One region of the Pseudomonas sp. GW821-FHT10B02 genome, then DNA from elsewhere that is predicted to be linked to it. Evidence: predicted binding sites of a transcription regulator. Region 1 holds the regulator's gene; each other region holds the start of a gene.

Evidence for each region. Region 1 encodes FliA, which starts transcription of late flagellar genes. Its sites were predicted from a motif close to CTAAAGTTTNNNNNNNNNNNGCCGNTAA; they were not measured.
Region 2: AC07OF_RS06060 (flagellar protein MotY) is a predicted target of FliA. The motif match lies at 3,760-3,787, and genes of this name have one in related genera.
Region 3: AC07OF_RS22805 (methyl-accepting chemotaxis protein) is a predicted target of FliA. The motif match lies at 4,894-4,921, and genes of this name have one in related genera.

What each region holds. Positions count from the first base shown of each region.
Region 1 is NZ_JBWKNR010000015.1:36,152-46,589, forward strand. It holds gene AC07OF_RS21370 (CheW domain-containing protein) at 1-486, opposite strand, end outside; gene AC07OF_RS21375 (ParA family protein) at 486-1,274, opposite strand; gene motD (flagellar motor protein MotD) at 1,319-2,206, opposite strand; gene AC07OF_RS21385 (flagellar motor protein) at 2,210-2,950, opposite strand; partial or broken gene AC07OF_RS21390 (protein-glutamate methylesterase/protein-glutamine glutaminase) at 2,950-4,060, opposite strand; gene AC07OF_RS21395 (chemotaxis protein CheA) at 4,106-6,319, opposite strand; gene AC07OF_RS21400 (protein phosphatase CheZ) at 6,332-7,120, opposite strand; gene AC07OF_RS21405 (chemotaxis response regulator CheY) at 7,140-7,514, opposite strand; gene fliA (RNA polymerase sigma factor FliA) at 7,619-8,359, opposite strand; gene fleN (flagellar synthesis regulator FleN) at 8,356-9,189, opposite strand; gene flhF (flagellar biosynthesis GTPase FlhF) at 9,309-10,438, opposite strand, start outside.
Region 2 is NZ_JBWKNR010000003.1:66,242-76,679, reverse strand. It holds gene grxD (Grx4 family monothiol glutaredoxin) at 1-52, shown strand, start outside; gene bfr (bacterioferritin) at 198-668, opposite strand; gene AC07OF_RS06080 (bacterioferritin-associated ferredoxin) at 868-1,086, opposite strand; gene AC07OF_RS06075 (peroxiredoxin) at 1,319-1,921, shown strand; gene rnt (ribonuclease T) at 1,982-2,650, opposite strand; gene pyrC (dihydroorotase) at 2,647-3,693, opposite strand; gene AC07OF_RS06060 (flagellar protein MotY) at 3,824-4,765, shown strand; gene AC07OF_RS06055 (argininosuccinate synthase) at 4,895-6,112, shown strand; gene AC07OF_RS06050 (hypothetical protein) at 6,157-6,711, opposite strand; gene AC07OF_RS06045 (response regulator transcription factor) at 7,135-7,761, shown strand; gene AC07OF_RS06040 (PA3496 family putative envelope integrity protein) at 7,857-8,033, opposite strand; gene nth (endonuclease III) at 8,139-8,777, opposite strand; gene AC07OF_RS06030 (Rnf-Nqr domain containing protein) at 8,782-9,306, opposite strand; gene AC07OF_RS06025 (RnfABCDGE type electron transport complex subunit G) at 9,299-9,916, opposite strand; gene AC07OF_RS06020 (RnfABCDGE type electron transport complex subunit D) at 9,913-10,438, opposite strand, start outside.
Region 3 is NZ_JBWKNR010000016.1:137,478-147,915, forward strand. It holds gene AC07OF_RS22785 (acyl-CoA synthetase) at 1-358, shown strand, start outside; gene AC07OF_RS22790 (acyl-CoA dehydrogenase C-terminal domain-containing protein) at 384-2,153, shown strand; gene AC07OF_RS22795 (FecR family protein) at 2,345-3,352, shown strand; gene AC07OF_RS22800 (Na+/H+ antiporter family protein) at 3,383-4,702, opposite strand; gene AC07OF_RS22805 (methyl-accepting chemotaxis protein) at 4,962-7,109, shown strand; gene AC07OF_RS22810 (S8 family serine peptidase) at 7,147-9,099, opposite strand; gene AC07OF_RS22815 (ABC transporter substrate-binding protein) at 9,281-10,288, shown strand; gene AC07OF_RS22820 (ABC transporter permease) at 10,285-10,438, shown strand, end outside.

The DNA of each region.
Region 1 (10,438 bases):
ACCCAGGCACACCAGTGGCACCGCCAGGGTCAACCCGGCGACGTCGAACAACAGGCATTCGAACGGCTCGGCAGCCCAGGCCGGGCGCCCGTCAACGGTGGCCGGCGGTACCGGCTGGTTGGGCGCTGGAGGCAGGTGGACTTGCACCAGCGGCTCGACCGGTGCAGGCAGGTCAGCAGCAACTTCGATACTGACCGATTCAGGTTCGGGCTCAGGCGCGGGCGCTACAACCGGCATGACCGCCGGGAGCACCACGGGCGCAGGTTCGGCGAAAGGCAAAGGCGCTGCCTGGACTGCCACCGGCTTGTGCAGACGCGCAACCTGGGCATCACGTGCCTGTTCCTCAAGCACCGCCGCCTGGAACTCATCGATCTCAACCAGCGGTTCGGCCAGTTCAAGCACTTCGGTGGCTTCGTGCAGCAAACCGTCAAGGTACGACTGCAGCGCCAGTTGCGGGCCGGTAGCAAGCTTTTGCGGACGATTCATCAGGCCACCTGCTGGGCGATGTTGTGCGTCAGCAGGTGCTTGAGCAGCGCCCGGTAGGCCACCACCCCACGGCTCTTGCCATCGAACTGCGACGGCGTCAGCCCGGCGCGGCTGGCATCACGCAGGCGGGTATCGACCGGGATGTAACCTTGCCAGATGTTCTCCGGGTAAGCGTCGCGCAACACCCGCAAGGTGCCCATGGAGGCCTGGGTGCGGCGGTCGAACAGGGTTGGCACGATGTGGTAGGGCAAGGCCTGCTTGCGCGAACGGTTGACCATCGCCAGGGTGCTGACCATGCGCTCCAGGCCCTTGACCGCCAGGTACTCGGTTTGCACCGGGATCACCAGTTGCTGGCTGGCCGCCAGCGCGTTGACCATCAGCACGCCAAGCAAGGGCGGGCTGTCGATAATGGCGTAGTCGAAATCCTGCCACAGCTGCGCCAGAGACTTGGCGATCACCAGGCCCAGGCCGCTTTGCCCCGGCGACTGGCGTTCGAGCACCGCCAGCGCGGTACTGGACGGCAGCAGGGATATTTTTTCGTCACTGGTCGGCAGCAGCAGTTGCCCGGGCAAGCCTTCGGGAACCGTACCCTTGTGCAGGAACAGGTCGTAGCAACTGTGCTCCAGCGCGTCCGGGTTGTGTCCGAAGTAGCTGGTCATCGACCCATGGGGGTCGAGGTCGACCACGACCACGCGCTTGCCCGCCTCGGCCAGCAAGCCGGCCAGGGCGATGGACGTGGTGGTCTTGCCGACACCACCTTTTTGATTGGCTACTGCCCAGACTCTCATTCGTTGCTTCCTCCCGGTACGGCAACCTGCCCTGCCGGGAACGGTTATAGGGTCGGTGACGGAGGATTGACGCGATTGCCCCCCACCGTCGGTGATAGCGCTGGCGGTGCAGTTTGTGTGCCAGCCCGCTTCATTGCCGCATCTGGCGTGGCGTTGGCGCTGCCGGTACCGGTCAGGCTGCGGCGCACTTCGAGATTGCGTGAAATCACCAGTACCACCCGACGGTTGCGCGCGCGGCCCTCGGCGGTGTCGTTGCTGGCAATCGGCTGGAACTCGCCATAGCCGACCGAGGCCATGCGCGCCGGGTTGACCCCTTCCATCGCCAGCAGGCGGACAATACTGGCGGCACGTGCCGAGGACAGCTCCCAGTTGGTCGGGTACTGCGCCGTGCGGATCGGCAGGTCATCGGTGAAACCTTCGACATGCACCGGGTTGGCGAAGGGCTTGAGGATCTTCGCCACCTTTTCGATGATGTTGAACGCAACATCGCTGGGCATGGCATCACCACTGCCGAACAGCAGCGAAGAGTTGAGCTCGATCTCGACCCACAGCTCGTTACCGCGCACGGTCATCTGGTCGGACTTGATCAGGTCGCCAAAGGCGTCGCGCACGTCATCGGTGATGGTTTTCAGCGGATCGCTGCTGGTTTGCGCCAGGCCGGCATCGACCTGGTCACTGTCCTTGATCAGCGGCTCGGCCGGTTTTACGGTCAGCGGCCGCTCATCGCCGATGGGGATCGGGCGCATGCTCTTCTCGGGGTCATTGAACACCCCGATCAGCGCCTGGGAGAGGATCTTGTACTTGCCCTCGTTGATCGAGGAAATCGAGTACATGACCACGAAAAAAGCGAACAGCAAGGTGATGAAGTCCGCGTAGGACACCAGCCAGCGTTCGTGGTTTTCGTGTTCCTCAGGTTGTCGACGGCGTGCCATGTGTTACTCCATGAAGCCCTGAAGCTTCAGCTCGATCGAGCGCGGGTTCTCGCCCTCGGCAATCGACAGCAGGCCTTCCAGGAGCATTTCCCGGTAGCGCGACTGACGCATGGCCAGCGCCTTGAGCTTGTTGGCAATCGGCAGCAGGATCAGGTTGGCACTCGCCACACCGTAGATGGTGGCGACAAAGGCGACGGCAATACCGTTACCCAGTTGCGAAGGGTCGGCCAGGTTGCCCATGACGTGAATCAGGCCCATGACCGCACCGATGATACCGATGGTCGGCGCATAGCCGCCCATGCACTCGAACACCTTGGCAGCCTGGATATCGCGGCTTTCCTGGGTGTAGAAATCCACTTCGAGGATGCTGCGGATGGCTTCAGGTTCGGCACCGTCGACCAGCAGCTGCAAACCCTTGCGCGCGTAAGGATCGGGCTCGGCATCGGCCACGCCTTCCAGGCCCAGCAGGCCTTCCTTGCGTGCGGTCATACTCCAGTTGACCACCCGGTCGATACCGCCAGCCAGGTCGATACGCGGCGGAAAAAGAATCCAGCGCACGATCTGCAGCGCCCGCTTGAAGGCACTCATGGGTGACTGCAGCAGCGCCGCAGCCAAGGTGCCGCCGAGCACGATCAAGGCCGCAGGACCGTTGATCAGCGCCGAGAGATGACCACCCTCGAGGTAATTGCCGCCGACAATCGCGACAAACGCCAGGATGATCCCGATAAGGCTCAAGACATCCATCAGACGCACGCCTCGACCAGGTGCTTGCCGATCTCGTCCAGGCTATAGACCGCGTCGGCCAGGTTGGCTTTGACGATGGCCATGGGCATGCCGTAGATCACGCAGCTGGCTTCATCCTGGGCCCACACCGTGCTGCCACCCTGCTTGAGCAGGCGTGCACCTTCACGGCCATCGGCGCCCATACCGGTTAGTACCACCGACAGCACCTTGTCGCCGTAGGATTTGGCCGCCGAGCCAAAGGTGATGTCCACACACGGTTTGTAGTTCAGGCGCTCGTCACCCGGCAGGATCTTCACCGCACCGCGGCCGTCGATCATCATCTGCTTGCCCCCCCGGGGCCAGCAAGGCCAGGCCTGGACGCAGCATGTCGCCGTCTTCGGCTTCCTTGACGCTGATCTTGCACAGCTTGTCGAGGCGCTCGGCAAATGCCTTGGTGAAAGCAGCGGGCATATGCTGGATCAGCACGATCGGCGCCGGGAAATTGGCTGGCAGCTGGGTCAGGACCCGCTGCAGCGCCACCGGGCCGCCGGTGGAGGTACCGATGGCCACCAGTTTGTAAGGCTTGCGCTTGGGTGCAGGCGAGGCAGCGGATGCCGCCGCCCGTACCGGTGCCGCAGCCCGTGGTGCCGGGCTGCTGCCCAGGCTGCTGACACTTGGCTGGGTGTGGCTGGCCGGTTGCGGCACTGGCGCGGCATAGCTGATTGAACGGCGGTTACTGCGGGAAATGGTATGCACCTTTTCACACAGCATCTGCTTGACCTTCTCCGGGTTGCGCGAGATGTCTTCGAAGTTTTTCGGCAGGTAGTCGACGGCACCGGCATCCAGGGCATCGAGGGTCACCCGCGCGCCTTCGTGGGTCAGCGAGGAGAACATCAACACCGGGGTTGGGCAGCGCTGCATGATGTGACGTACAGCGGTGATGCCATCCATCATGGGCATTTCGTAGTCCATGGTGATGACATCGGGCTTGAGCGACAGTGCCTGGTCGATCGCTTCCTTGCCGTTGGTCGCGGTACCGACGACCTGGATAGTCGGGTCCGCTGAAAGAATTTCCGAGACTCGGCGGCGGAAGAAACCGGAATCATCCACCACCAGGACCTTGACTGCCATAAACACTCCATTAGGGGGCGCGGCGTGCGGGCCGCGCCACCAGAATCAAATACGCCGGGCGGCGTAACGCTTGAGCATGCTCGGAACGTCGAGGATCAGCGCGATGCGCCCGTCACCGGTAATGGTGGCGCCCGACATGCCCGGCGTGCCCTGGAGCATCTTGCCCAGCGGTTTGATGACCACTTCTTCCTGGCCGACCAACTGATCGACGACGAAGCCGATCCGCTGGGTGCCGACCGAAAGGATCACCACGTGCCCTTCGCGTTGCTCTTCATGAGCGGCGGAACTGACCAGCCAGCGCTTGAGGTAGAACAGCGGCAAGGCTTTGTCGCGAACGATGACCACTTCCTGGCCGTCGACCACGTTGGTGCGCGACAGGTCCAGGTGGAAGATCTCGTTGACGTTGACCAGCGGGAAGGCGAACGCCTGATTGCCGAGCATGACCATCAGGGTCGGCATGATCGCCAGGGTCAGCGGTACCTTGATGACGATCTTCGAACCCAGGCCCTTGGTCGAGTAGATATTGATCGAGCCATTGAGCTGGGAGATCTTGGTTTTCACCACGTCCATGCCCACGCCACGCCCGGAGACGTCGGAGATCTCGGTCTTGGTCGAGAAACCCGGGGCGAAGATCAGGTTGTAGCACTCGGTTTCGCTCAGGCGGTCGGCGGCATCCTTGTCCATCACCCCGCGCTTGACCGCAATGGCGCGCAGGACGTTGGCGTCCATGCCCTTGCCGTCATCGGAGATCGACAGCAGGATGTGATCGCCTTCCTGCTCGGCCGACAGCACCACTTTGCCGCCGCGGGATTTACCCGCCGCTTCGCGCTCTTCCGGGGTTTCGATGCCGTGGTCGACGGCGTTGCGCACCAAGTGCACCAACGGGTCGGCCAAGGCCTCGACGAGGTTCTTGTCGAGGTCGGTTTCTTCACCGACCAGCTCCAGGTTGATCTCTTTCTTCAACTGCCGGGCCAGGTCGCGAACCAGGCGCGGGAAGCGCCCGAAGACCTTCTTGATCGGCTGCATGCGGGTTTTCATCACCGCGGTCTGCAGATCGGCGGTCACCACGTCGAGGTTCGACACCGCCTTGGACATGGCTTCATCGCCGCTGTTCAGGCCCAGGCGCACCAGGCGGTTACGCACCAGCACCAGTTCGCCGACCATGTTCATGATCTCGTCCAGGCGCGCGGTATCGACCCGCACGGTGGTTTCCGTTTCGCTGGCGGCCTTGTCGGCAGCTGGCGCGGCCTGGCGCGCCGGGGCTGGCGCCGCGGCTTTGGCCGGTGCGGCGGCAGCGGGGGCGGCGGCAGGTTTGGCGACAGCTGGCGCTGGCGCTGCAGCAGGCTTGGCGGCAACCGCGGCAGCTGGCGCAGCGGCCGTTGCAACGCTGTCCGCGGCGAACTTGCCCTTGCCGTGCAGCTCATCGAGCAAGGCTTCGAATTCATGCTCGGAAATATGATCGCCCGACGCCGCAGCGGCCGGCTCTGCAGCGGGTGCTACAGCACCCGGCAAGGCATCGACGGCGAAGCTGCCTTTGCCGTGCAACTGGTCAAGCAACGCCTCGAACTCGTCATCAGTGATTTCGTCGCTGGCGCTCTGGGAGGATTGCGCCACCGGCGCAGGTGCGCTGACGCTGTCGGGAGCAAACTGGCCCTTGCCGTGCAACTGATCGAGCAGCGACTCGAACTCGGCATCGGTGATTTCGTCGCTGGCCGCAGCCGGTGCCTGCACCTGGGCTTCGGCCTCTGCCTTGACCGCATTGAGCGAGTCAAGCAGCTGTTCGAATTCGGTATCGGTAATGTCCGCTTCGGCGGGCGCTTGCGGCGCCTGTTCCAGCACCGGCTCAGGTGCGGCAACCGGCTCGTCAGCGGCAGGCTCGGCCAGACGCGACAAGGCCGCCAGCAGCTCAGGCGTGGCCGGCGTGATATCGCTGCGCTCGCGCACCTGGCCGAACATGCTGTTGACCGTGTCCAGGGCTTCCAGAACCACGTCCATCAGTTCGGCATCGACGCGTCGCTCACCCTTGCGCAGGATGTCGAAGACGTTTTCGGCGATGTGGCAGCACTCCACCAGCTCGTTGAGCTGGAGGAAGCCGGCGCCCCCTTTTACAGTGTGAAAACCGCGAAAGATCGCATTGAGCAGATCGGCATCATCCGGACGGCTTTCCAGCTCGACCAGTTGCTCGGACAGTTGCTCAAGAATCTCGCCGGCTTCTACCAGGAAATCCTGAAGGATTTCTTCATCGGCGCCGAAGCTCATTAAACGTGCTCCCTAAAAACCCAGACTGGACAGCAGATCGTCGACATCGTCCTGACCGGACACAACGTCTTCACGTTTATCGGCATGAATCTGTGGACCTTCACCCCGAGTCGGATGTTTTTCTTGATCTTTTTCAGCGCGCAGCTGCTGGTGGTCATGTTCGATACCGGCAAAGCGGTCGACCTGACTTGCCATCAGCACGAGCTTGAGCAGATTGCTTTCTACTTCGGTGACCAGTGCCGTGACACGTTTGATCACCTGACCGGTCAGGTCCTGATAGTCCTGAGCCAGGAGAATGTCGTTGAGGTGGCCGGCGACCTTGCGGCTGCCTTCCTCACTACGTTCCAGGAAGCGGTCGATGCGGTGCATCAGCTCGCGGAACTCCGGCGCAGCCACTTCACGGCGCAAGAAGCGCTGCCAGTCGGCGCGCAGATCGCGGGCTTCGTCACTCAGCTCGTGGAGGACCGGGGTGCTCTCCTCGACCAGATCCATGGTCCGGTTCGCCGCGCCCTCGGTCAGCTTGACCACATAGGACAGGCGCTCGGTCGCATCGGTGATCTGCGAGACTTCCTCGGCCTGCGGCATTTGCGGATCGATCTGGAAACTGACGATCGCACTGTGCAGCTCACGCGTAAGCTTGCCGACTTCCTGGTACAGGCCACGGTCACGGGTCTGGTTCAGCTGATGGATCAGTTGCACCGCGTCGCCGAATTTGCCCCGCTCGAGACTGTCGACCAGTTCGTGGGCATGCTTCTTCAGTGTCGACTCGAAGCCGTCCAACGATGAATGTGTTTGCTCCATAGCGCCCCCGTGGCGTGTCTTAGCTGTTGACGCGCTCGAAGATCTTCTCGATCTTTTCTTTCAGCACCTGGGCAGTAAACGGCTTGACCACATAGCCGTTGACGCCGGCCTGGGCCGCTTCGATGATCTGCTCGCGCTTGGCTTCGGCAGTTACCATCAGCACCGGCAGGTGCTTGAGGCGCTCGTCGGCACGCACTTTGCGCAGCAGGTCGATACCGGACATGCCCGGCATGTTCCAGTCGGTCACGAGAAAATCGAAATGACCGCTTTCGAGCATCGGCAGCGCCGTGTTGCCGTCATCGGCTTCCTGGGTATTGGTGAAGCCCAGGTCACGCAGCAGGTTCTTGATGATCCGCCGCATCGTCGAAAAGTCGTCGACGATGAGGATTTTCATGTCTTTGTTCAATTAGACCTCCAAGCAGTCTTTAACGCGCTCAGCGCTGAACGCGCATTCAATCAATTCGGGCACTACATTTCGCGACTGCATTGAACCTGCGTTCAACGCGCCCGCCATTCCCCCAGGCGACCACGCAAACGCGCCGCGCACTGGCTGTGCAACTGGCTGACGCGCGACTCGCTGACACCCAGGACCTCACCGATTTCCTTGAGGTTCAGCTCTTCGTCGTAGTACAGCGCCAGGACCAGACGCTCGCGTTCAGGCAGGTTGGCGATGGCATCGGCCAGGGCTGCCTGAAAACGCTCGTCTTCCAGATCGCGCGAAGGCTCGAGCTGGGCACTGGCGCCGTCCTCGTGCAGGCCTTCATGTTCGCCGTCCTGTAACAGGTCGTCGAAACTGAACAGGCGGCTGCCCAGGGTGTCATTCAAAATCCCGTAGTAATCATCGAGACTCAATTGAAGTTCGGCAGCAACCTCGTGATCTTTAGCGTCACGGCCGGTTTTTGCTTCAATTGCACGAATCGCGTCACTGACCATGCGGGTATTGCGGTGGACCGAGCGCGGTGCCCAGTCCCCTTTACGTACTTCGTCAAGCATTGCCCCACGGATACGGATACCGGCGTAGGTCTCGAAACTGGCACCCTTGCTCGCGTCATACTTGTTGCTGACTTCGAGCAGGCCGATCATGCCGGCCTGGATCAGGTCCTCGACCTGGACACTGGCCGGCAAACGCGCCAGCAAGTGATAGGCGATACGCTTGACCAACGGCGCGTAGCGCTCGATCAACTCGTACTGACCATTGCGAGACGCGTTGCTGTACATCCGGTATCCGCTGGCGTTCATAGCACAGGTCCCGCGCTCGTCGGCTGCACCAGGCGCTCGACAAAAAACTCCAGGTGACCACGCGGGTTGGCAGGCAACGGCCAGGTGTCGACCTTCTGGGCAATGGCCTTGAATGCCAGCGCGCACTTGGAACGCGGAAAGGCTTCATAGACCGCTCGCTGCTTTTGCACCGCCTTGCGCACACATTCGTCGTAAGGCACCGCGCCGACGTATTGTAGGGCGACGTCGAGGAAGCGATCAGTGACCTTGGTCAACTTGGCGAACAGGTTGCGCCCTTCCTGCGGGCTTTGCGCCATGTTGGCCAGGACCCGGAAGCGGTTCATGCCGTAATCGCGGTTGAGCAGCTTGATCAGCGCGTAGGCGTCGGTGATCGAGGTCGGCTCGTCGCACACCACCAGCAGCACCTCTTGGGCCGCGCGGACAAAACTGACTACCGAGTCACCAATACCGGCAGCGGTATCGATCACCAGCACATCGAGGTTGTCGCCGATCTCGCTGAAGGCCTGAATCAGACCTGCATGCTGGGCAGGCGCCAGGTGCACCATGCTCTGCGTGCCGGAAGCGGCGGGCACAATGCGCACGCCACCCGGCCCCTGCAGCAGTACATCGCGCAGCTCGCAGCGGCCCTCGATCACGTCGGCCAGGGTGCGCTTGGGCGTCAGGCCGAGCAATACGTCGACGTTGGCCAGGCCCAGGTCGGCATCCAGCAGCATGACCCGACGGCCAAGCTCTGCCAGCGCCAATGACAGGTTCACCGACACATTGGTCTTGCCGACGCCACCTTTGCCGCCAGTCACGGCGATCACCTGTACGGGATGCATGCTACCCATGTTTGTTCATTACCTTGTCTTGCTTAGACCGAGGCCACATGACCGGCTGCGCTTTCAACACCTGAAAAATGCCTGGCAGTCCATCAATGCAGATACTTTGCAACGTCTTCACAATCACCTCAGCCAACACGCTTGCCGGGGCTGTGGTAGAGATCAGCGAACATATCGGCCATCGCCTCTTCGCTGGGCTCGTCCTGCATCTGCACACTCACCGCGCGGCTGACCAGCTGGTGCCGGCGCGGCAGGTGCAGATCGTCAGGAATGCGCGGCCCATCGGTAAGATAGGCCACTGGCAATTCGTGACTGATGGCCAGGCTCAGGACTTCGCCGAGACTGGCCGTTTCATCAAGCTTGGTCAGGATGCACCCGGCCAGCCCGCAGCGCTTGTAGCTGTGATAGGCGGCGGTGAGCACCTGCTTCTGGCTGGTCGTCGCCAGCACCAGATAATTTTTAGACGCAATACCGCGTCCTGCCAGGGTTTCCAGCTGCATGCGCAAGGCCGGATCACTGGCTTGCAGGCCAGCGGTATCGATCAGCACCACGCGCTTGCGCAGCAACGGCTCCAGCGCCTGGGCCAAAGACTGGCCGGGATCGACGTGGGTCACCGAGACATTGAGGATCCGCCCCAGGGTCTTGAGCTGCTCCTGAGCACCGATGCGGAAACTGTCCATGCTCACCAGCGCCAGGTTCTGCGCGCCATACTTGAGCACATAGCGTGCTGCCAGCTTGGCCAGGGTGGTGGTCTTGCCCATGCCCGCCGGCCCGACCATGGCGATCACGCCGCCTTCTTCGATCGGCTCGACTTCCGGCACATCGATACGCCGTGCCAGATGCGCAAGCAGCATGCGCCAGGCATGACGCGGCTCTTCGATGCCGGCAATCTGCGCCAGCAGTTCATGCGCCAGCGGCCCGGACAGACCGATACGCTGCAGGCGGCGCCAGAGGTTGGCCTGCTGCGGCTGGTTACCCTGCAGCTGACTCCAGGCCAGCGAACCGAGCTGCACTTCGAGCAGCTCGCGCAGACCGCTAAGCTCCGAGCGCATGGCATCGAACAGGCGCGGGTCAACCGGCGCGGCAGCCGCGGCAACCGGTGCCGCCGGCGTCTCCACAGGGGTCTCGACCAGCGGCTCGGAGGCGGTCAGCGGCAAGCCGGCAAACAGCTGGCGGTTGCCGTCTTCGCTTTCGCTGCGGCTACTGAGCTCGGCCTGGGCGGTGACGATGCGCGACTGGGTCTTGCGCAATTCATCTT
Region 2 (10,438 bases), on a different contig from region 1:
GCAGACCCTGATCAAGGAAGCTGCAGCCAAGGCTGAGGCGGCCAAGGCCTGATCACAGGTTTGGTCAAAAAAAAGCCCCGCAATGCGGGGCTTTTTTGTGTCTGTTGTGGGAGCCGGCCTTGCCGGCGATCGACCGCAACGCGGTCGTCACTCTTACGGGCCTCATCGCTGGCAAGGCCAGCTCCCACATGACGAAGTTACTCGCCCATCTGCGACTGCAGGTAGTTTTCCAGACCGACTTTGTCGATCAGGCTCAGCTGGGTTTCCAGCCAGTCGATATGCTCTTCCTCGGACTCGAGGATGTCTTCAAGCAGCTCGCGGCTGCCGAAGTCGCCAACGGTTTCACAGTGGGCGATAGCGGCCTTGAGGTCGGCCAGACCTTTCTGCTCGATTTTCAGGTCGCATTCGAGCATTTCTTTGGTGTGTTCACCAATCAGCAGCTTGCCCAGGTCCTGGACGTTGGGAATGCCTTCGAGAAACAGAATACGCTTGATCAGTTTGTCAGCGTGCTTCATTTCATCGATGGATTCCTTGTACTCGTGCTTGCCGAGCTTATCCAGACCCCAGTCTTCATACATGCGCGCATGCAGGAAGTATTGGTTGATTGCGACCAGCTCGTTTCCGAGGATCTTGTTGAGATGCTGGATGACGCTAACGTCGCCTTTCATGATGGGGTCCTGCCCTATAAGTGTGCCTATAAGTAAGAGTTTGAGCCCCGTAACTTCGACTGTCAAACCTAAGTTATTGAATAATAAATGAAAATTAATCGGAATAAGAATGTTTGTGTTCCGCGTTATACCCCTAACTTGTTGAATTACAGGCATAAAAAAACCGGACACAGGGTCCGGTTCTTGGAATGGGCTGTTTTTACGCTGCAGTAAATTCCACAGGGTAGGGCAAGATAGCCTGGCTGACCTGCAGTTCGGTCAGGGTTTCACGCACAACCTGCTTGGCCAGGCAGGCACATTTGCCACACTGGCTCGCCACGTTGGTGGCGCTTCTGACTTCCTTGTAGCTGCAGCATCCTTCATAGATCGCATCGCGGATCTGTCCGTCGGTTACACCAACACAAAGACACACATACATAGGGCAGACCATCGCTGGTAAAGGCTCAATGCGAAGAAGCTTAATGTTAATGAGAATGCTTGTCAAAGCACAATGTGCCGGACTTTGGGCCAGAGCGACCAGCGGCAGCTTTCGAAGGTGCAGGGCCTGAAATTCGGCGAGCAGCGTCAGGCGGTGTATCATGGCCGACCTTTGCTCTGTCAGCTGGCTTATGCCAGCCTGCACAGCTGTTTCAACCATCAGGAGATATCGAATGAGCGTACTCGTTGGCAAAACTGCCCCGGACTTCACTGTTCCAGCCGTACTGGGCAATGGCGAAATCGTCGACAGCTTCAACCTGGCCTCGGCCATCAAAGGCAAGTACGGCCTGGTGTTCTTCTACCCGCTGGACTTCACCTTCGTCTGCCCGTCCGAGCTGATCGCTCTGGATCACCGCATGGCTGAGTTCCGCGACCGTAACGTTGAAGTGATCGCGGTGTCGATCGACTCGCACTTCACCCACAACGCCTGGCGCAACACCCCGATCAATGCCGGTGGCATCGGTCAGGTGCAGTACATCATGGCTGCTGACATGAAGCACGAAATCGCCAAGGCCTACGACGTTGAGTCCGAAGGCGGCGTTGCTTTCCGTGGCGCGTTCCTGATCGACGACAAAGGCGTTGTCCGTTCGCAGATCGTCAACGACCTGCCACTGGGCCGCAACATGGACGAGCTGCTGCGTCTGGTCGACGCCCTGCAATTCCACGAAGAGCACGGCGAAGTCTGCCCTGCCAACTGGAAAAAAGGCGACAAGGGCATGACCGCTTCGCCTGAAGGCGTTGCTGCTTACCTGAGCGAGAACGCTGGCAAGCTGTAATAGCGAGCGACAAAAAAAACCGGCCTTGATGGCCGGTTTTTTTATGGGTTCAGCAAGGCTTCAGTCGTTGAAGTCCTGCCAGCCGCCCATTTCCTTCCAGCGGTTGACGATGCCGCAGAACAGTTCGGCAGTCTTCTCGGTGTCGTAACGGGCCGAGTGGGCCTCACGACCGTCGAAATCGATGTCGGCACTCTGGCAGGCACGGGCCAGCACGGTCTGGCCGTAGGCAAGACCGGCCAGGGTCGCGGTGTCGAAGCTGGAGAACGGATGAAACGGGTTGCGTTTCATATCGTGGCGCGCCACCGCCGCGTTGAGGAAGCCCAGGTCAAAGCTGCTGTTGTGGCCAACCAGGATCGCCCGCTTGCAGCCATTGGCCTTCAGCGCCTTGCGCACGCCACGGAAGATATCGGTCAGGGCCGACTCTTCGCTGACGGCCATGCGCAGTGGGTGGTCCAGCTTGATCCCGGTGAATTCCAGGGCGGCCTGTTCGATGTTGGCACCTTCGAACGGTTCGACACGGAAGAAGTAGGTGTGCTCCGGGAACAGGAAGCCTTTTTCATCCATGCCGATGGTGACGGCAGCGATTTCCAGCAGGGCATCGGTAGCGCTGTTGAAACCACCGGTCTCGACATCCACTACAACCGGCAGGTAACCACGAAAACGTTCCGCCATCGGGTGGCGTGGGCCACCGCTTGGACCTTCCTGGTCGTCGTACAGATCTTCACTCACGCAGTTTCCTCCAGCAGGCGCCAGCGCAGTTGTTCACCGGCGCGCAGCGGGATAACGGTCTGCTCGCCGAACGGCAAGCTGCTTGGGGCGGTCCAGTCTTCACGAACCAGGGTAATGGTCTCGGTGTTGCGCGGCAGGCCGTAGAAGTCCGGGCCGTGCTTGCTGGCAAAACCTTCAAGCTTGTCCAGCGCGTTGCGCTGTTCGAACGCTTCGGCGTACATCTCGATGGCGGCGTAGGCGGTGTAGCAGCCGGCGCAGCCACAGGCCGCTTCTTTGGCGTGACGGGCGTGAGGGGCCGAGTCGGTGCCGAGGAAGAACTTGCTGCTGCCGCTGGTGGCGGCGTCCAGCAAGGCCACCTGGTGGGTGTTGCGCTTGAGGATCGGCAGGCAATAGAAGTGCGGTCGAATACCGCCAACCAGCATGTGGTTGCGGTTGTACAGCAGGTGCTGGGCGGTGATGGTCGCGCCGACGTTGGCCGGAGCCTCGTTGACGAACTGCACGGCATCGCTGGTGGTGATGTGCTCGAAGACCACTTTCAGGGTCGGGAAGCGTTCGACGACACGGCGCAGGTGCTCGTCGATGAACAGCTTCTCGCGGTCGAACACGTCGATCTCGCTACGGGTCACTTCACCGTGCACCAGCAGCGGCATGCCGATTTCGGCCATGGCTTCGAGTGCCGGGAAAATGTTGTCGATGCTGGTAACGCCGGAATCGGAGTTGGTCGTCGCGCCAGCCGGATACAGCTTGGCGGCATGCACGAAACCTGTAGCCTTGGCTGCGCGGATTTCTTCGGGCTGGGTACGGTCAGTGAGGTACAGCACCATCAGCGGCTCGAAGCGGCTAGCGGCCGGACGTGCGGCCAGGATGCGCTCGCGATAGGCGCCGGCTTCGGCGGCATTGCGTACTGGCGGTACCAGGTTGGGCATGATGATTGCGCGAGCAAAGGTGCGCGCAACGTCGCCAACGGTGTGGGGCAAGACGGCGCCATCACGAAGATGGATGTGCCAGTCATCGGGACGCAGGAGGGTCAGGCGGTCGGACATTGGGGATTCCAGGCGGGTCGAACTCAAGGTGAATGCTACCGGAAAAGCCGGGTCCGAGCACTCGCTATCAAGTTTTGCCACGCCTGACCGATAGCCTGCGGGTATACCGTGAAAATCTGTGGAGCCGCCCGTGCGCCAGCGTTATCTAGCCCTACTCAGCGTGTTTGCCTGCTTGCCGGCGACGGCACTCACTTTCCAGACCCGTCTGGAGAATATTGAGTGGAAGGTCGAAGGCGATCAGTTCGAATGCCGCCTGGTCCAGCCGGTTGCCGATTTCGGCAGCGGTGAGTTCGTGCGCCGTGCCGGTGAACAGGCGACGTTTCAATTGCGTTCGAGCAGCAATGTCCTGGGTACAGGTTCTGCAACCCTGCTGGCTGCAGCAGCGCCCTGGCAGCCAGGCCGTGGCGATATCAACCTGGGCTCGGTGCGCATGGCGCGTGGCGGCGTGCTGTTTACCAGCTCCCAAGGGCAGGCCAGTCGTCTGATCAATGGTCTGCTCGACGGCCGCAGTACGGTGGTCCGCAACTATGCCGGCGAAGCCGGGCGAGCGATGGAAGTGCGCCTGTTGCCGGTGAAATTCAGCAAGGCCTATAGCGATTATCAGGTCTGCGCCGCGAAGCTGTTGCCAATGAACTACGACCAGGTGCGCCAGACACGGGTCGATTTCCCTGGGAGCGGGATTGAACTGGACGCCAATGCCAAGGCGCGTCTGGACGTGATCCTGGAATTTCTCAAGGCCGATCCTACGGTCAATCGCATCGAGCTTGATGGTCACTCCGACAACAGTGGCAATCGCCTGACCAATCGTGATCTGTCCCGACGCCGGGCGCTGGCGGTGATGGAGTACTTCAAGGCGCATGGTATTGCTGAAAATCAGATCCGCGTTCGTTTCCACGGTGAGCGCTATCCACTGGCCGCCAACAACTCGGCGGCCAACCGCGCGCGCAATCGCCGGGTAAATATTCAGCTCGATCGGGTAACTCCGGTTGAAACGGCGTCAGAAAAAGCCCCGGAAACACCAGCAGCCCCTGCGGCGCAAACGGATACTGGCAAGCCGTTGATCAAGTCCTGAGGTGCGACCGTCCGTCGCGCTATCGACAGTTCCTGTCGCTTTGTCGTCACAAGCTGTCGCCCCACTGTAATTTTTGCGGCAAGGCCGGTAGAATCGACGGCTTTCCGTACAACCCCGTGGAGTGATGGCATGGCGGACGTAAAAAAGGTCGTACTGGCGTATTCCGGCGGCCTTGATACTTCGGTGATTCTCAAGTGGCTGCAGGATACCTACAACTGTGAAGTGGTGACTTTCACTGCCGATCTGGGGCAGGGCGAAGAGGTCGAACCGGCCCGCGCCAAGGCTCAGGCCATGGGCGTGAAAGAAATCTACATCGATGACCTGCGCGAAGAGTTCGTGCGCGACTTCGTTTTCCCGATGTTCCGCGCCAACACCGTTTACGAAGGCGAGTACCTGCTGGGTACTTCCATCGCTCGTCCGCTGATCGCCAAGCGTCTGATCGAAATCGCCAATGAAACCGGCGCCGACGCCATTTCCCATGGTGCTACCGGCAAGGGTAACGACCAGGTGCGCTTCGAACTGGGTGCCTATGCACTCAAGCCGGGCGTCAAGGTTATCGCTCCATGGCGTGAATGGGACCTGCTGTCCCGTGAAAAACTCATGGACTATGCCGAGAAGCACGGTATCCCGATCGAGCGTCACGGCAAGAAAAAATCGCCTTATTCGATGGACGCCAACCTGCTGCACATCTCCTATGAAGGTGGCGTGCTGGAGGATACCTGGACCGAACACGAAGAAGACATGTGGAAGTGGACCAAGTCGCCGGAAACCGCGCCTGACGTCCCTACCTACCTGGAACTGACCTACCGTAACGGTGACATCGTCGCCCTGGACGGCGTTGAAATGTCGCCGGCCACCGTATTGGCCACTCTCAACCGCATTGGCGGCGAGAACGGCATCGGTCGTCTGGACATCGTCGAGAACCGCTATGTCGGCATGAAGTCCCGTGGCTGCTACGAGACCCCTGGCGGCACCATCATGCTGCGCGCTCACCGGGCGATCGAGTCGATCACCCTGGATCGTGAAGTCGCTCACCTGAAAGACGAGCTGATGGTCAAATACGCCAGCCTGATCTACACCGGCTACTGGTGGAGCCCGGAGCGTCTGATGCTGCAACAGATGATCGACGCCTCCCAGGTCAATGTGAATGGTGTAGTGCGCCTGAAACTGTACAAGGGCAACGTGATCGTCACTGGCCGTAAGTCCGATGACTCGCTGTTCGACGCCAACATCGCAACCTTCGAAGAAGATGGCGGTGCGTACAATCAGGCCGACGCAGCGGGCTTCATCAAGCTCAACGCCCTGCGTATGCGCATTGCTGCAAACAAGGGTCGTTCGCTGATCTGAACGGCGCCTTGAAAGAAAACCCCGGCCTGGTCCGGGGTTTTTTTTTAGTTGTTGATCGACTGGGTTGCCAGGGTGGTCTGGATGCCTGTCTCCAGGTTGATTAGCGTCCAGGTGTTGCACAGTGGGTGGGTCTGGTCCAATGCCAGCATGGCAAAGTGTTCGAGCAATTGAGTTGCACATGTTCCGCTTATGGTAATGGTCACTGATGCTTGTGCAATCTGTGGCGGATTACCAAACGTATGAGCAGTGCCGTTGTCCGCTGCGAGGCTGATAGCTTCATTGTTTATCGGTAATTCAGTGGGTGCCTGTATTACGTCGCTAATCATCGTTTCTACCGCGGCGGATAGTTGCGCTGAAGTAGCAGGAGCGGAGGCGTCGGTGGATTCCTGTACTGGCAGTGAGTACAAAGATTTGTAGTTGAAGTTGAGTGTAAGGAAGAACAAGACTGTCAGAAAAAACGGAAAGCCTACAAGAAACCATGTGTAGGTGGTCTGGCTGTCTTCACTTAGAAATGGCAACGAAGCCAGTGCCGAGGCTTCGATGATTCCGGCGAATATTGCAATGATGGTCAATGGGCTTTTCGGCTCTGCGTTGCTCATCGCCGTGTCCTCGCTTTCACCCGGTCGAGTGGCTATTAGTCTGGATAACACGCCGGGTTGGCACCGGGCGGGATTTCTGGTCGGGGAGCTATTGCCTCGCATCTTGTATCGAAGTTTATAGATGTCGGTAAATGTGTATCAGGAATATAGGACTTTTCCTTCAAGTATTAAGGTACTGCTGGCTGGGCTGTTTAGGTGTTCTGGTGCTATTTTTAGTTTTAGAGGTTAACTCTGTTTCGTTCAAGGATACTGGTGTAAGTGTGAGAATGTGCAGGTTAAGGTTTTTTGTAGGACCGATCCTCTATGTGTGTAGGTTTTATCTTTGTGTGCTTTTGCTCGCGGGTGCCGCAATACAATATGTCGTGTAACTAGGCTATTGTGCGGGCTCAAAAAAAATCGAACAGCGAACAATTGGATCTGCCCATGAATAAAGTGCTGATCGTGGATGATCACCCGGTCATCCGCCTGGCTGTACGTATGCTGATGGAGCGGCATGGCTATGAAGTCATCGCAGAGACGGATAATGGCGTGGACGCGTTACAACTGGCACGAGAGCATGATCCGGATATCGTCATTCTGGACATCGGCATCCCCAAGCTCGATGGTCTTGAAGTTATTGCCCGGCTTACGACCACCTGCCCGGGTGCCAAGGTGCTGGTGCTGACTTCCCAGGCACCTGGGCACTTTTCGATGCGTTGTATGCAGGCAGGTGCCGCTGGCTATGTCTGCAAGCAGCAGGACCTCACGGAACTGCTCAGTGCAATCAAGGCTGTGCTGTCCGGCTACAGTTACTTCCCCAATCAAGCACTGCATTCGGTGCGTAGCAACCTGGGCGGCACCAGCGAGGCCGACATGGTCGAGCGTCTGTCGGGGCGGGAGATGATGGTCCTGCAGCAACTGGCGCGCGGCAGAACCAACAAGGAAATTGCCGACGGTATGTTTCTGAGCAACAAGACCGTCAGTACCTACAAGACCCGGCTGCTACTCAAGCTCAATGCCCGCTCATTGGTTGATCTGATCGAGCTGGCCCAGCGCAACGGCCTGGTTTGATATCGCCAGAAGCAACAAAGCCTCCACTCGGGAGGCTTTGCTGGTGAGGCCGGTACTCAGCAGCCAAGGGGTTCCTGGCTTGCGCAGTCGAGGCGTCAGAGGTCGAAATCGTAATCGGCCAATTGTTTTTGCAGGCGACGTTCTTCCAGCAGGTTATCGATGGTGCGGCGCTTGCTCAAGTTGGTCTTTGCCACTTCGGCCGGAACATCGTCCTCTGCGTCTTCAGTGGCGATGTCGTCATCAACAACCAGGTCTTCTTTATCGGTGCTCATAAGTCACTCCAAGCCAAGAGGGCCATTGGCGCACCTTATAGCGAGAATTTTCGAGCCGGTACAAAAGATTTTTTCAATCGGCCCGGCACAGTTTTCACTATCTGCTCAATCGTCTGAGGTTTTGTGCTTGTATTCACACAGGTCTTCGATCCGGCAACTTCCGCAACGGGGTTTACGTGCCAGGCACACATAGCGCCCGTGCAGGATCAACCAGTGGTGGGCGTCGAGCAGGTAAGCCTTGGGCACGAACTTCATCAATGCTTTCTCAACCTCCAGGACTGTCTTGCCCGGAGCAATTCCGGTGCGGTTGCTGACCCTGAAAATATGCGTGTCCACCGCCATTGCCAGTTGCCGGAAGGCGGTGTTGAGGACCACGTTGGCGGTCTTGCGACCCACACCAGGCAATGCTTCAAGTGCCTCGCGAGTTTCCGGTACCTGGCTGCCATGCTGTTCGATCAGCAAGCGGCAGGTTTCGATTACGTTGCGGGCTTTGCTGTTGTACAGGCCGATGGTCTTGATGTATTGCGACAGTCCATCGACGCCAAGGGCGTAGATGGCTTCGGGAGTATTGGCGACCGGGTACAACTTGGCGGTCGCCTTGTTCACGCTGACATCGGTGGCTTGCGCCGAAAGAATGACCGAAATCAGCAACTCGAAGGGGGAGGTGTAAGCCAGTTCTGTCTTGGGCTCGGGATTGTCTTCGTGCAGCCTGCGAAATATCTCCAGGCGTTTGGCGGCATTCATGGGGTCAACACTTTCCTTGACGACGTGAGGGGGCTCGCCGCAGGCAAACCCTGTTGTACAGGGCCAGCAGCAGGCCCAACAGAAAAAATGCCCCAGGCAGCAGGGCAGCCAGGCGTAGTCCTGCCCAGCCAGACAACAACTCGCGGCAAAGCCCCAAGGCGATACACAGGGCGGCGAATGCGCCTAGCAACTGGGCGGTGTCGCGCCAGTGACGGTTCTCGCCTTGAGCGTATTCGAACATCAGGCATTGTACGGCGATCAGTGTCGGGTAGGGGCTCAGCGCCTGATGTAGGGGCAGGGCCCAGGCGCGCAGACTCAACTCCAGGCAAGTGGTCAGCGCTGCGGCCAGCAGCACGCTGGCGAGCATTCTGCCGCGGGCCGCGAGCCAGCGGTGCAAAGAACCCATTGCCAAGTGATGCAGGGTAATCAGTAACACGCTGAAACCGGCGATGGCGCACGCGTCAAGCAGCGTCTGGGTGATACCCAGCAACGGGGCCAGGCTCACGGCGGCCAGCCATTGCCTACTCATCACTGCCTGCCTCAAGTAAGTGCTGACGATGTTCGTCGAAGTAGCGCAGGGCGTCATGCACAGCATGGATCACTGCACGCGAAGTCACCGTGGCGCCTGCCAGTTGATCAAACTGACCGCTGTCACGCTTCAGAGCCCAGGCGGCATCAGGTGTGGTCTGCCGGCTGATACCGATGAAGCCTTGTAGCCACTGGTTACCCGGTTCGACTAGCCTGGCCCCCAGGCCAGGTGTTTCCTGCTGACGTAGTACCTTGCTGGCGATCAGGCGGCCTTGCGTGTCGATGGCGATCAGCAGCTCGATCTGGCCTGCGTAACCCGGAGTCTGACTGTGCAGCACTACCGCGCTGGGGCGACCGGCAAGGGTGGCACGATAGCCTGCCAGCAGCCGGCTGTGGGCGAGGGTGGGGGCGCTTAGCACCAGGGGTGTCTGCAATGGCTGGTTGTCATAGGTTTTTTCTGGCAGGACGCTGAGCCAGGTCTGCGCCTTGAGTTTCTGCTCGGCCAGGGAGATATCCCGGGCACTGAAGTGCTGCCAGATCATGCTGCTGCCCAGGCTCAACAAGGCAATGAGCAACAGCAGCATGGCGCTGCGTATCGATGAGCGGTTCATGATGACACCGCTTGACGACGTTCGGCCCAGCGCTCCAGCGCCGGTACGCACAGGTTCATCAGCAGCACCGCAAAAGCGGTGCCATCAGGGTAGTTGCCCCATGTGCGGATCAGGTAGATCAACAAGCCCATGCCTATGCCAAACAGCAAGCGGGCCTGTGGCGACCTGGGGCCGGAAACCGGTTCTGTGGCAATAAAGAATGCGGCCAGCATGGTCGAGCCGCTGAACAGATGCAGTAACGGTGAGCCGTTGGAATCCGAGCCGGATCCATTCCAGAACAACAGGCTGATCACGAACAGACTCGCCAGCAAGCCGACAGGGGCATGCCAGCTGAAGACCTTGCGTTGCAACAGCAGTAAGCCACCAAGCAGGAAGGCCAGGTTGACCGTTTCGCTGCCTGCGCCGCCGAAATGCCCGAAGCCTGGATGAGTGCTGAACAACTCGTCGAGGGTCAGGCTGCGGTTGTTGCGCAGTCCATCCAGAAGGGTTGCCTGGGCCCAGGCATCTGGTTGCTCGCCGGTA
Region 3 (10,438 bases), on a different contig from region 1:
GGCGGTCTGGCATGCCGACGGCTATGTGGAAATCAAGGACCGGCTCAAGGACATCATCATCTCCGGCGGCGAGAACATCTCCACCATCGAGGTCGAAGACACCCTCTACAAACACCCGGCCGTACTCGAGGCCGCCGTGGTTGCCCGCCCGGACGAGAAGTGGGGCGAAACACCCTGCGCCTACATCACCCTCAAGGTTGGCTTCGAGCAGACCCGCGACACCGACATCATCAGTTTCTGCCGTGAGCACCTGGCGGGATTCAAGCTACCCAAGACCGTGGTCTTCAGTGAACTGCCGAAAACCTCCACCGGCAAGATCCAGAAGTATCTGTTACGCGACTGGGCCAAGGCGCTCTGATCCCCCTTTGACAGCGAGAACCCGCATGCCTGAATTCAATGCTCCACTGCGCGACATGCGCTTTGTCCTTCATGAAGTGTTCCAGGGCCCGGCCCTGTGGGCACGCCTGCCGGCGCTGGGCGATCGGGTGGACGCCGATACCGCCGATGCCATCCTCGAAGAAGCGGCGAAAATTACCGGCCAGCTGATCGCCCCGCTCAACCGCAGTGGCGATGAACAGGGCGTAACCTTTGACGCCGGTCAGGTACGTACCCCGGATGGCTTTGCCCAGGCCTGGCAGACCTACCGTGAAGGCGGCTGGGTCGGCCTTGCCGGCAACCCCGAGCACGGTGGCCTGGGCATGCCGAAAATGCTCGCGGTGCAGTTCGAAGAAATGCTCTACGCCGCCAACTGCAGCTTCAGCCTCTACTCGGCGCTGAGCGCAGGTTGCTGCCTGGCCCTCGATGCCCACGCCAGTGACGACCTCAAGGCCACTTACCTGCCGCCGCTGTACAGCGGCCAGTGGGCCGGCACCATGTGCCTGACCGAACCGCATGCCGGCACCGACCTCGGGATCATCCGCACCAGGGCGGAACCCGCCGCCGATGGCAGTTACCGCATCAGCGGCACCAAGATCTTCATTACCGGCGGCGAGCAGGACCTGACCGAAAACATCATCCACCTGGTCCTGGCCAAATTGCCCGATGCCCCGGCCGGGCCCAAGGGTATCTCGTTGTTCCTGGTGCCCAAGTTCCTGGTCAATGCCGACGGCAGCCTGGGCGCGCGTAACCCGGCGCACTGCGGTTCACTCGAGCACAAGATGGGCATCAAGGCCTCGGCCACCTGCGTGATGAACTTCGACGGTGCCACCGGCTACCTGATCGGCGAGGCGAACCGTGGGCTGGCAGCCATGTTCACGATGATGAACTACGAGCGTCTGTCCATCGGCATCCAGGGCATCGGCTGCGCCGAAGCCTCCTACCAGAACGCCGCGCGCTACGCCCAGGACCGCCTGCAAAGCCGGGCCGCCAGCGGAGCGCAAGCGCGCGACAAGGTGGCCGACCCGATCATTGTCCACCCGGATGTTCGCCGCATGCTGCTGACCATGCGGGCCCTGACCGAAGGTGGCCGGGCCTTCGCCACCTATGTCGGCCAGCAACTGGACATCGCCAAGTACGCCGAAGATACCGAAGAGCGCGACCTCGCCCAGCGCCAGGTGGCCCTGCTGACGCCGGTGGCCAAGGCATTCTTCACCGACAACGGCCTGGAAAGCTGTGTGCTCGGCCAGCAGGTGTTCGGCGGTCACGGCTACATCCGCGAGTGGGGTCAGGAACAACTGGTGCGCGATGTGCGCATCGCACAGATCTACGAAGGCACCAACGGTATTCAGGCCCTCGACCTGCTGGGTCGCAAGGTGGTGGCGGACGGTGGCCGGGCACTGGCCGAATTCACCGGGCAGATTCACCAATTCTGTAAGCAGGAGACGCCCTACCGCGAGCCGCTGCTCAAGGCCACCAGTGACTTGCAAAACCTCAGCCAGTGGTTGAGCGAGCAAGCCCGCGAGGACGCCAACGCCGTCGGTGCCGCCTCGGTGGAATACCTGCAGCTGTTTGGCTACGTGGCTTATGCCTATATGTGGGCGCGCATGGATGCCGTGGCCGCAGCGAACCTGGCGCAAGACCCGGCTTTCTACGCAGCTAAACGTGCAACTGCGGCGTTCTTCTTCGCTCGCTTGCTGCCACGCACCTTGTCGCTGCAAGCCAGTATCCGGGCAGGCAGCACATCCCTGTTCAGCCTGGCGGCCGATCACTTCTGAAGCTGATGGCTACCGTCAGTCGCTCGCGGTAGCGCGGCTTGTCCCGTCATCAGACGGGGCATAGCTGCGAATTCAGTGCTTTTACCGGACTTTTCACGGTAAAAAATCTTACAACTGATAGTCATTCGCCATTATCCCGGGTTCTCGCCGCCTACGCTGCAAGGGTAGAATAGGCAAAACCGGGAGCCTCGATGAACCACACCAGCCACAGCGCCGACGAATACGATGCCATCACCGATGCCGCCGCGCATTGGTGCCTGCGTTTGCAAGCTGAGGACTGCACAACAGCCGAGCGCCAGGCGTTTGAGCAATGGTTGGCTGCCGACCCGCTGCATGCCCAGGAATACCAGGCCATGCTGGATATCTGGCAGACCGCAGATCATCTGCCGCGCAGCGCCACACCCGGTAATGTCATCAACCTACCCCGGCGGCGTCAAAGCGCCTGGCGCCACTATGCCTCGGCCGCTGCCATCGCTCTGGTGGCGCTGCCGGTCGGTGCCTGGGTCGGCTGGGAACAAGGTTGGCTGCCTAACCATTATCAGTACCTGGAAAGCGGCGACGCCATCAGTCATGTCGTACTCAGCGATGGTAGCCAGGTCGAACTGAACCTGGGGACCGAACTACGCTTCACCAACTACAAGGACCAGCGCCGGGTCACTCTGGTCAAAGGCGAAGCCTTCTTCAAGGTCCGGCACGACAGCCTGCACCCCTTCGTAGTGCATGCCGCCCAGGGCCAGACCCGCGTCACCGGCACCCAGTTCAATGTCTGGAAGTATGAAGATCAGGTCAAAGTGACCCTGCTCGAAGGTTCGGTACTGGTCAGCAGCGATGCCAATGACAGCGATGGGGGCTATCGCCTGGGCCCCGGCATGCAGGCAAGCTACCAGGCCGGCGACTACGAACCGCGCTTGAGTCAGACCTACGCCCATGACACCAGCCTGGCCTGGCGCAATGGCAAGCTGATCCTCGACAACCTGAGCCTGGCCCAGGCCCTGCCGCAGATCAACCGCTACCTGGAGCAGCCACTGCTGCTGGCCGACGAAAACACCGGCAGCATTCGTATCAGTGGCATTTACGATACGAAGCAGATCAAGCGTCTGGTCAGCAACCTGCCCAAGGTGTTGCCGGTCTATCTGACCCGCAACAAGGACGGCAGCATGCTCCTCAACCGCATCTCGCCACCGCCGGCACGGGGCTGAGCCTTACGCTCAACCCCTCGTTGCTGCGCACTACAGTGTCATTGCCGCCAGCCAGCCGAACGCCAGCAGTGGCAGGTTGTAGTGAATGAAGGTCGGCACCACGGTGTCCCAGATGTGGTGATGCTGGCCGTCTACGTTCAAGCCTGAGGTCGGGCCCAGGGTCGAATCCGAAGCCGGTGAGCCGGCATCGCCCAGTGCACCAGCGGTGCCGACGATGCACACGGTGGCGACCGGGTCAAAGCCCAGCTGCACACACAGCGGTACAAAGATCGCGGCAAGAATCGGCACCGTGGAAAACGACGAGCCGATGCCCATTGTCACCAGCAGCCCCACCAGCAACATCAGCAGTGCTCCAATCCCCTTGCTGTGGTCGATCCACACTGCCGACGTCTCGACCAGGCTCTTGACCTCACCGGTAGCCTTCATGACCTCGGCGAAACCGGAGGCGGCAATCATGATGAAGCCGATCATGGCCATCATTTTCATGCCTTCGGTAAACAGGTCATCGGTGTCCTTCCAGCGCACGATGCCCGATACCGAGAAAATCAGAAAACCGACCATGGCGCCGATGATCATCGAATCCAGCCACAGCTGAATGATGAACGCCGCTGCGATGGCAACCCCGGCAACCAGCAGGGTCAACGGGTTGTAGCGCACCGCCACCTGCTCGACCTGCTCGATTTTTTCCAGGTCATAGACACGCTTTTTGCGGTAGCTGAAAAACACCGCCAGGAGCAGGCCGAAAAGCATGCCCGCCGCCGGAATGGCCATGGCGTGGGTGACGTTGACCGCGCTGACATCCACCCCGCTACGGCTGACGTTGGCCAGCAGAATCTCGTTGAGGAAGATGTTGCCAAAACCCACCGGCAGGAACATGTAAGGCGTGATCAAACCAAAGGTCATCACGCAGGCCACCAGGCGCCGGTCGATCTGCAGCTTGGTCAGCACATAGAGCAGCGGCGGCACCAACAGGGGAATGAACGCAATGTGGATCGGCAGAATGTTCTGCGAGGAAATCGCCACCAGCAACAGCAAGCCGATCAGAAGCCATTTGACCTTTCCACCATCGGCATGCCCTTGCTTGCCAACCATCGCCAGGGCGCGGTCGGCCAGGGCATGGGCCATGCCAGACTTGGCAATCGCCACCGCAAAGGCACCCAGCAAGGCATAGGACAAGGCCACGGTGGCACCGCCGCCGAGCCCACCGTTGAATGCTTTGAGCGTTCCTTCGATTCCCAGGCCGCCCACCAATCCGCCAGCCAGCGCGCCGACGATCAGGGCGATCACCACATGCACGCGGGACAGACTCAAGATCAGCATGATGCCGACCGCGGCAATTACTGCATTCATTCCTGTGACCTCTAGAAACCAGACAAAAAGCGACCGATTCGGCGACAAACTGCCCGCGAGCAGTGGCCGAACGACGGGTATTTTTATGGAGGGCGCACACTCTGAAGCAGGCCCTCGCGCTTGTCAAAGCTCACTGGGCGATTGCTGTCGTAGGAATGCACGAAAACGACGCATTTAAATTGATCGTTTGAATAAAGAAAGCGACGTATCCGCCGATAACGTCGGCAGCCTCAATCTTTTTGGATCAAAGGACTTCGCCATGTCGTTCAGACAACTTTCCATTCAGTGGAAAATCACCCTGCTCGCCGGTTTGTGCCTGGCCAGCATCGTTACCCTGCTGGTGGGCCTTTCGTTGTACCGCATGGGACACAGCTCGGAGCTGGTCAAGACCAGCAGCATGCAGATGCTCACCGAGTCAGCCCAGGGACGCATCGAATCCCAGGGCGAAGTCCAGGCCTTGAACATTCGTCGCCAGTTCATGGATGCCTATCAGTACGGTGCCGGTTTCGCCCGTCAGGTCCTGTTCCTGCGCGAACAGGCCGAAAAGCGCTTTCTCGACGCCTTCGACCTGCGCGAGGACCTGACCCGTCAGGTACGCGCCGCCTTGCAGGCCAACCCCGACCTGCTCGGCCTGTCACTGGTATTCGAACCCAATGCGCTGGACAACAAGGACGAACTGTTCGTCAACCAGGAGCAACTGGGCAGTAACGAAAAAGGTCGCTTTGCCCTGTACTGGTCGCAACCGACGCCAGGCCAGCTGACCTCCATGGCCCTGCCGGAAAAAGACATGGCCGATACCAGCATCGGCCCCAGCGGCGAGCCGGCCAACACCTGGTCAGTGTGCCCACGCACCACCCGCAAGACCTGCGTGATTGAACCGTACTTCTATGAGATCAACGGCCAGCAGGTGCTGATGACCAGCATCGTGTTCCCGCTGATGGTCGCCGACAAGGTAGTCGCCACCCTGTCCATCGACATCAACCTGAACAGCCTGCAGGCCATGAGCCAGCAATCCAGCCGCAACCTCTACCAGGGCCAGACCCAGGTGAGCATCCTCAGCCCCGTGGGCCTACTGGCCGGCTACAGCCCGGATGCCGGCAAACTGGCCCAGCGCTTTGACCAGGTCGATGCCGAGAAAGGCGCCGAAGTGATCCGCCTGCTGGCTGACAGCACGCCCATTCACAGCATCCATCACAAGCAGCGCCTGAAGGTCCTGGCTTCCTTTGCCCCGATCCCGGGCGGCAAGTCCTGGGGCGTGCTGCTCGACGTTCCGGAAAGCGCCCTGACCGGCCCGGCCGAGGCCCTCAAGCAGGAACTCGACCGCAGCAACACCAGCGGCACCCTGATCGAGCTGGGCCTGGGCGCGTTGGCGGCCATCGTCGGCCTGCTGCTGATCTGGCTGATGGCCCGCGGCGTGACGCGGCCGATCCTCGGTGTCGCGGCCATGCTCAAGGACATCGCCAGTGGCGAAGGCGACCTGACCCGTCGCCTGCAGTACGACAAACGCGACGAACTGGGCGAACTGGCCGGTTGGTTCAACCGCTTCCTGGACAAACTGCAGCCGACCATTGCCGAGGTCAAGCGCTCGGTCCAGGCGGCCCGCGACACCGCCGACCAGTCTTCGGCGATTGCCAGCCAGACCAGCGCCGGCATGGAGCAGCAATACCGTCAGGTCGATCAGGTCGCCACCGCGTCCCATGAAATGAGCGCCACTGCCCAGGACGTTGCCCGTAGCGCGGCCCAGGCTGCCCAGGCAGCCCGCGACGCTGATCAGGCCACTCGCCAGGGCCTGTCGGTCATCGACCGCACCACCACCAGCATCGACACCCTGGCCGCCGACATGAGCACCGCCATGGCCCAGGTCGAAGGCCTGGCCGAGAACAGCGAGAAGATCGGTTCGGTGCTGGAAGTCATCCGCTCCATCGCCGAACAGACCAACCTGCTGGCCCTCAATGCCGCCATCGAAGCCGCCCGCGCCGGTGAAGCAGGCCGCGGCTTCGCCGTGGTCGCCGATGAGGTACGCAACCTCGCCCGCCGCACCCAGGAATCGGTGGAAGAAACCCGTCAGGTCATCGAAGAACTGCAGGCCGGTACCCGCGAAGTAGTGGGTGCCATGGACAGCAGCCATCGTCAGGCGCAAGGCAGCGTCGAGCAGGTCAGTCAGGCGGTCACCGCCTTGCAGCAGATCGGCGATGCGGTCACGGTGATCAGCGACATGAACCTGCAGATCGCCAGCGCCGCCGAAGAGCAGAGCGCCGTAGCCGAGGAAATCAACAACAACGTGGCGACCATCCGTGACGTAACCGAATCCCTCAGCGGACAGGCCAACGAATCGGCGCGGGTCAGCCAGTCGCTCAACAGCCTGGCCAACCAGCAACAGGGATTGATGGATCAGTTCCGGGTCTGAGGCGTAACCCCTGGCGAGCGACGGTTACGCTTGCACATCAGAGCTCATCCCTGGGCGAGTGGAACCTGCCACCGCCCAGGATCTGATCGAGCAGGACCAAGGCGGCATGGACATTCGGCCTTGCCCCCATCGGCAGGACCGACGAATGTGGCAACGTGGCATCCAGGTAACCCGCTTGCATAACCAGCAGGTGCATTTGATCAGCGTTCAAATAGACATGATGCTGCTCCATGGCATAGGACTGGATCAACGTGAGCGCGCCGGTGACCAAAGGCGTGGCGCTTGAGGTCCCACCATAGTTCGAGGTGTAATCCCTGTCGTTACCGGACTTGTCTTGCAGTCGATCTGGCCCTGAACCGAGCGTAGCCACGCTGTCCCCCCAGGCATTGAGCATCCGGTGCGGGTAGGCAAAGTTCGAGTATTGATGGGGTTTACCATCCCATGACTGACAGGCGCCTATCAGGATGGCATTGGCATCTCCATGATCATGGAAATACGGCCATTGCGAGAAATTGACGCCATATCCCGCCGTGGTGCCTTTGTCGGCAATCGTTTCGGTACTGCCATTGCCCGCCGCGAAGAGCACCACCGCACCTCGCTCGGTCAACGCTTTTGCCATGTCCCACCAGTCCCGCTCATGTATCGACGGCAAGAACGTCGTCAACACATTCACATTGGCCGAATGGCGATTGATGGCGACGATGTCACCGGGTTCGACATGGCGCAGAAGATCCTTCGGCGTCCGGGCACGGGAATCCTGATCCCGGGCCTTGTTGTTGTAGAGATACAATTCGCTGGCGTGGCACATGCCGGTCATGCCGATGCCGTTGGGCGTAGCCAGCAGGATTCCCACTGATTTGGTTCCGTGGTTGGGGTCACCATTGGGTTCCAGGGTAATGATCTTGAGGTTGGGATTGCCTCGCAGGTCTTCATGGTCTGGAAACAGCCCGCCATCTGAAAAGTGCACCCGGGCCCCCTTCCCCCTCACCTGCTTAGCCCATGCCTTGCGGACATTCATACCCTGGTATCTGGGGCCGGGTTCATCCAGGTAGGTTTGCAACGGCTCGAAGTCCGGAGTGGGTTGTGCGTCGTCATAGGCGTTATTACCTGCCACCACGGCAGCGCCCGTGATCAGTGTTGCCAGCGCGACGGCAGCACCAAGAATCAGGTTGCCTGGTTCGAGGTCAGGGGGCACGAAGTGAAGAGATTCAAGGTACTCCAGCGCTGCCAGGGTCTTGATCAGCGTCACATAGGTGTCGTTGAGCATACTCGCGGGCTGCTCCAGGTAGCAGTAATCCCTGAGTGCTACGAGTTTTTCGTCAAGACGCTCCTGCTGCTCCAGGAAAGGCCGGGGGTCGATTACCTCCTTCAGCCTGGGCCAGAGGCGCACGAGGCTGGAACCTGAGTCAGGCTCAAGCTCGGACAGGAATCGCTCAAAGCCTCCAACATTGAACTTGAGCACCAAAGGCGGGTAGGACTTGCCGGGTTGCGCATAAGGGAACGATTCCAGCAATTCGCCATACGGGTCCACCACCTGCACCAGGCCAGCAGGTTCGTTGCCCTGCTCATCCGCCACAGACCGCCTGCCCCTGCCTCTGGCGGCATCAACCGGCACAGTGTCGAGAAGGCCTCTGCTCAGTTCGCCTTCGCTGATGTCAATGATCAAGGGCGTCATCTCCAGCGAGCGAGAAGAGTCGACAGGCAGATCCGACACATCATCCATCACCCTGATCCGCGGCCTGATCGTGTAGGTACCTGTCGCCGTCTCGGTGTGCAGCGTGGCCGGACAACCGTGATCGACCAGTGCACCGCTATAGGCCTGAGAATGCACGGACTTGGCATCGACCTGCTTCGGGCCTTCAGGTCCGGCCCTCTCCAGCTCATAACGGATGCTTTTCACTTTGCTCAGGCCACTGCCGATACAGCGCACGTGGAATTTTCCATCGAAACGAAAATTGCGGTAGTAAACGAAGCTCACATCAAGATTCATAGGTTCAACCTTCCGTGTTTGCACCCGTACCCTTCGCCGGGCATGCCAACACGCATGCTCACACCTGGCCTGGTCAGGTGTGCAGATAGAAGGCGTTCCAGAACACCTGTGCCCGGGCAGTGCGCAACACCTCGTCGTCTACACTTGCCCGAACCCGTAGACCGCCAATGACGAGGCCCTGATGAAAAGCATCCCGACGCTGCTGGCCGGCCTGTTGCTCGCTCTAGGCCTGGCTAGCGCTACGGCCAACGAACCACGCAAGCCCATCCACTTCGGCGACATCACCTGGGAAAGCGGCAGCCTGACCACCGAAATCCTGCGCCTGATCGTCGAGAAGGGTTACGGCTACCCCACCGAAACCCTCCCCGGCAGCACCGTGAGCATGGAAGTGGCCCTGGCGCGCAACGACATCCAGGTGATTGCCGAAGAATGGGCCGGTCGCAGCCCGGCCTGGGTCAAGGCCGAACAGGCCGGTCAGGTGTTCGCCATCGGCGACACGGTGAAGAACGCCGATGAAGGCTGGTATGTACCTGAATACGTGATCAAGGGGGATGCTGCTCGCGGCATCAAGGCCCTGGCTCCGCAGTTGCACGCGGTGGATGATCTGAAGCAGTACAAGGACGTCTTCAAGGACCCGGAGACACCTGACAAGGGCCGCTTCCTCAACAGCCCCAGCGGCTGGACCTCCGAGATCGTCAACAGCCAGAAGCTCAAGGCCTATGGCCTGGACAATGACTACGTGAACTTTCGCAGTGGCTCCGGTGCCGCCCTGGATGCCGAAATCACCTCGGCGATCCGCCGCGGTAAGCCGGTGCTGTTCTACTACTGGTCGCCTACCCCGTTGATGGGCCGCTTCTCTCTGGTTCGCCTGGAAGAGCCGCCATTCAACGAAGCGGCCTGGAAGACCCTGACCGACGCCAACAACCCCAATCCACAAGGCTCGCGCTCACTGCCCGCGAAGTTGTCGATCGGTGTCTCCGCGCCTTTTCGCAACGAGTATCCGCAACTGGTCGAGTTCTTCGCCAAGGTCGACATCCCCATCGACACCTTGAACAAAGCCCTGGCGCAGATGAGCGAAAAACGCGAATCTCCCAAGGATGCCGCGCTGAAATTCATGCGTGATCATCCGGCCACCTGGAAAGCCTGGCTGCCCAGCGAAGTCGCCGAACGCGTCGAGGCCGGCTTGTGAGTGGAGGCTTTCCGGAAACCCTGCACGTCTCCTTCGCCGACAGCGTCAACCGCTTCGTCGACCGGCTGGTGTTGGCTTACGGCGATCAATTGCGCAGCGTCTCCGAAGGCCTGCTGCAATTGCTGGTCGCGCTGGAAAACCTGTTGCGTG